2 regions of the Dorea sp. YH-dor226 genome follow, and region 1 is predicted to be linked to the other one. Evidence: predicted binding sites of a transcription regulator. Region 1 holds the regulator's gene; the other holds the start of a gene.
The links. Region 1 encodes NrdR, which represses ribonucleotide reductase genes. Its sites were predicted from a motif close to CACAANATNTTGTG; they were not measured.

Region 1 (2,481 bases):
TTTCTCCGCATAATTCCAATACTGACAGTATCCGGGAAGTTCTAATTCCAACTGACCTGCCTGCATCTTAGATTCCTGTATACAGAACACGTCTGCATCTAGATCTCTGAACACATCCAGAAATCCTTTCTGCACACATGCACGAATTCCATTCACATTCCATGAAATAAATTTCATCTTCTGTCCTCCCTCATATGATAAAACGCGACATCCACTTTCATCGCATGCTATATTTTAATAATAGACTTTTCTAAGAAAAAGGCCTCTTGCCGGAGCCAGGAATCCCGCCAGACTCCGATCTTCAGCAGCTATCACAACCGGAAGCTTTGATGCATCTCTTTTTCCGGTTCCGATCTCCAGAAGAGTACCTGTCAATATCCGCACCATATGGTATAAAAATCCAGTACCATAATAGGTGATCCGCACTTTCTCTCCACTGCTTACAATCTTGATATTCGTAATCTTCCGAATCGGATCCTTGCAGTCCTTGTCATCGGTAAAACTGGTAAAATTCTTCGGGCCGATCAGATACTTTGTTGCATCTCTCATCGCCTCAATATCCAGCTTTTCCGGATAATGATAACAATATCTTCTTGAGAACACATCCGGCTTTTCCCGACAGTCAATATAATATTCATATTTCTTCCCTTTTGCGCTTTTCCGGGCATGGAAACCATTCTTTGCAAGCTCCACTTTAATAATACGAATATCTTCCGGAAGATACCTGTTCAGTGAATCTTTCAGTTCTTTTGTATCATACAGCTTTGACAGCTTTACGCTGGCCACCTGACCCCGGGCATGAACACCGGCATCGGTGCGCCCCGAACCGTCAACATGTACACGATAGCCAACCAGCTTGCCAATACTCCGTTCAAGAATAAACTGAATGGTATTGTCGGTAGTCGCCTGTCTCTGCCATCCCTGATATCTGCTTCCATCATAAGAAATGGTTAACTTATACGTTCTCATATCATCACCTAATCTGTTTTGTATCTCATTTTAATATTTTTTTCAACTCATCCATAAAAGTATTCACATCTTTGAATTCTCTGTATACAGATGCAAACCTTACATAAGCCACTTCATCCAGTCCTTTCAGTTCCTCCATCACAATCTCTCCGATCACATTGCTGGGAACTTCTTTTTCTTCCAGGCTGAAGATTTTCGTCTCTATACGATCAATCGTCTTCTGAATATCTGACGTCGCCACCGGACGCTTATAACATGCCCTGAGGACGCCATTTTCTATCTTTCTTCGCTCGTACTGTTCTCTGGTATTATCTTTTTTTATTATAGTAAGCGGAATTGTTTCAACCTTTTCATAGGTAGTAAACCTCTTTCCACAAACGTCACACGAACGTCTTCTGCGGATAGAATTTCCATCTTCCGCCGGTCGGGAATCGATAACTCTTGTATCCGGATGGCTGCAATATGGGCACTTCATCTTGATCGTTCCTTTCTGTCTATGTTCTTATTTCTCTAGATAAATACAGTATATCTGCAATACTCTTATAAGTCAAATTACTTTTCTTTTCTCTTTTCTTCGTGTATCTCTACAAGTATAATATCCGGCCCGATCTTCTTAATGCACTGGAATGGAATGACATATTCTGCTCCCTCACCAAACAAACCGCATAACTTTCCGCTCTTCGGTATGATCAATGCTTCTATATTTCCTTTGCATTCATCTATGATCAGATCCACTACAAATCCCAGCCTTTTACAGTCACATGCATTGATAACTTCCTTATCTTCCAGCTCTGACAGACGCATACATATTCCCCCTGTTCAAGACCTGCTTTTATAATAATATATGAAAAAAGTATCCAGAATTCACCTTCCGGATACTTCTTACCTAATCTTCAATATCAATGACTGCCACAGGGCATGCATCTCTTGCTTCCTGTGCTGTATTCTCATCCTCAGGCAATACATCTGCATACGCTTCCGCCAGTCCGTCATCATTGAACCGAAATACTTCCGGACAGGTTGCGACACATGCGCCACAGGAAATACATCCATCATTCACTTTTGCTTTCACGGGACATTCCTCCTTGTCTTTTTCAGATAGTATGTCCCGCTTTCCGGTTTTTAATCATAATCTCTATTTTATGATTGTGCCGGTCTTTCCTTTTAACGCTTCGTTCAGTTTATCAAAAGAAGTAATCAATGCGCTTCTTCCTTCTCTCTTTTCAATAAACTCGACCGAAGCTTTGAACTTCGGATACATGTTATACTTGCCAAAGTGACCTTCTTCCATATATTCCTTAGCCTGCTCCACACTGATCTCCCCGAGTTCTTCTTCCTCCGGTCTTCCCATATTGATTTTTACCTTCTCAACACTGGTCAGAATGATCAGCATATCTGCATTTATCTCTTCTGCCATCTTTCCGGCAGTCAGATCTTTTTCAATGACAGCTCCGGCTCCCTTCAGATGATGATCCTGCTCCAGAACCGGAATTCCTCCGCCTCCGCAGGCAA
Region 2 (2,481 bases), on a different contig from region 1:
TACCTTTCCGAGGATGCTGTTATCGAAGATATACCCCTGTTCTGTTAATTCCTGTTGACTTTTATTAGTAAAATCTACTAATATCTCCAGACGAGGAGGGGCACATCAGCTGGATATTTCTTCAATATTGAGGACAATATCTTTAAAATTCAGACGTTTCATATAATCAATCGCTTTGTCATTTAATTCAACCATAGTCTGCATTCCCCTTTCTGGTATCTATCATGGCACAGAGAAGATGAAAAAACAAGATTTTTTGAAACAGGCTGCTTTTGTTTGTCCGGTTGACCTGCCTGACAAAAAGAGATAAAATGGGTTACAGTTTGAGGTGTATTATGGACGGATTAATATTGGCGGGCGGAAAGAGCACACGCATGGGAGGAAAGCATAAAGGGTTTCTTCAGATGGAAGCGGAGACTTTTATGGATCGATTAACAAGAGAAATGAAGCGGCGGGCAGATCGGCTGTGGATTTCGTATGGAAGGGACATCCATGCGAATTATGAGGGCTGCCGGGTGGTTGTGGATGAATATCCGGGATGTGGCCCCATTGCCGGGATTCATGCGGGACTTTGTGTCTGTGAATCGGAGCTTTTGATGGTGGCAGCGTGTGATATGCCGTTTTTAAAATCAGAATTGTATGTGCTGCTTGAAAAACATATAGCGGACCATGATGGGGCAGTGCCGGTGAGTAAAGGCAGAATACATCCGCTTGCAGCAATCTACAGAAAACGTATCCTGACGGTTCTGGAAGAGCAGCTTGAGTCCGGAAACTATCGGATGAGAGATGCACTTGCAAAAATGGATATTGTATATGTGGATGTATCCGGAAAGCCGGAGTATGAACAGATGATTCGGAATATCAATACAATAGAAGAATATCGGAAAATATGAATCCGGTGAAATCGAGAGAAGAGATGGAAATGGAAAGAAAAAAGCAGATGATTGCTGTGGTATGTGGTGTGAAAAACTCCGGAAAAACGACGCTTCTTACCGGGCTGGTAAAAAATCTTACGGACAGGGGTTTGAAAACGGCAGTGATCAAGCATGACGGTCATGATTTTGAATGTGATATAAAAGGAACGGACAGTTTCCGCATGAAAGAAGCAGGGGCATATGGAACAGCGGTGTTTTCTTCGTATCGGATTTTTATACATAAAACCGGAACCGGGGAGAAAGACGAGGAACTGATCGGAATGTTTCCGGAGGCAGATGTGATTCTGATTGAGGGAATGAAAGAAAGCGAGTACCCCAAGATTGAAGTGATCAGAAAAGAAATATCAAAAATGCCGATATCGAATCCAAAAGGACGTTTTCTGATCGTGACGGACTGGGAAAGCGAGATATATGATGAACCGGTAATGAGATTTGATCAGGTAGAGGAGATTGCAGACCGATTGTTAGATCAATTACAGAATAGAACAAAGAATTATTAGAATTGGATAAAAAATAGAATGAAAAATTGTGTTATATTACGAATATTTGAATTCGTTAAATTTCCTCTTTTATTTTTGATGATTATGGGGTATCATAGTATATGCACTAGATGTTGTGCGAAACTGGTTGGTTAGGAACAATATTTGGTGGTGTAGAACGGGGAACACCCATGGTATTGTCAGCAGATATAAGTGAGGGACAGATATGAATATTGAGGTAAAAACGAATGTAATCAAGAGAAATGGTGAGGAAGTAAACTTTGATCTGAATAAGATTATCAATGCAATTAAGGCTGCGAATGGTGAAGTTGATAAGCTTTATCAGATGAATGAATATCAGATCATGGCGGTTGCGGAGAATGTTGCACAGCAGATTCAGAGATCCACCCATGCAGTGAATGTGGAAGACATCCAGGATATGGTCGAGACCGGCATTATGGAGATGAGAGGCTACGAGGTCGCACAGAAGTATGTACGTTATCGCTATAAACGCGAGCTGACCCGTAAGTCTAATACAACGGATAATGGAATCCTTTCTCTTCTGGAGCATATGAATGAAGAAGTGAATCAGGAAAATTCCAATAAAAATCCGGTCATCAATTCTACACAGCGGGATTATATGGCAGGTGAAGTGAGCAAGGACCTTTCCAGACGTGTGCTGCTTCCGGAAGAGATTGTACGTGCACACGAAGCAGGAATCATTCACTTTCATGATTCTGATTATTTCGCACAGAAGGAGCACAACTGTGATCTGATCAATCTGGAGGATATGCTTCAGAATGGTACTGTGATCAGTGAGACTATGATTGAGAAACCGCACAGCTTTTTTACAGCATGTAATGTAACGACACAGATCGTTGCCCAGGTTGCAAGTAATCAGTATGGAGGACAGTCTTTTACACTGGCACATCTCGCGCCGTTTGTTGATATCAGCCGTCAGAAGATCCGTAGAAATGTTATCGCTGAACGTGAGGAATGCGGCGAGAATCTGGATGAGAATATTATTAACAAAGTGACAGAGCGCAGACTGAAGGATGAGATCAAGA

Region 2: a site for NrdR is predicted at 1,540-1,553, ahead of nrdD (anaerobic ribonucleoside-triphosphate reductase). Genes of this name have one in related genera too.

Annotation. Positions count from the first base shown of each region.
Region 1 is NZ_JBDOHS010000002.1:254,764-257,244, forward strand. Features, by position in the region: gene ABE547_RS03010 (exodeoxyribonuclease III) at 1-177, opposite strand, end outside; gene truA (tRNA pseudouridine(38-40) synthase TruA) at 235-969, opposite strand; gene nrdR (transcriptional regulator NrdR) at 995-1,444, opposite strand; gene ABE547_RS03025 (YlmC/YmxH family sporulation protein) at 1,522-1,773, opposite strand; gene ABE547_RS03030 (ferredoxin) at 1,856-2,041, opposite strand; gene arcC (carbamate kinase) at 2,105-2,481, opposite strand, start outside.
Region 2 is NZ_JBDOHS010000007.1:77,505-79,985, reverse strand. Features, by position in the region: gene ABE547_RS07770 (molybdenum cofactor guanylyltransferase) at 336-893, shown strand; gene mobB (molybdopterin-guanine dinucleotide biosynthesis protein B) at 923-1,435, shown strand; gene nrdD (anaerobic ribonucleoside-triphosphate reductase) at 1,641-2,481, shown strand, end outside.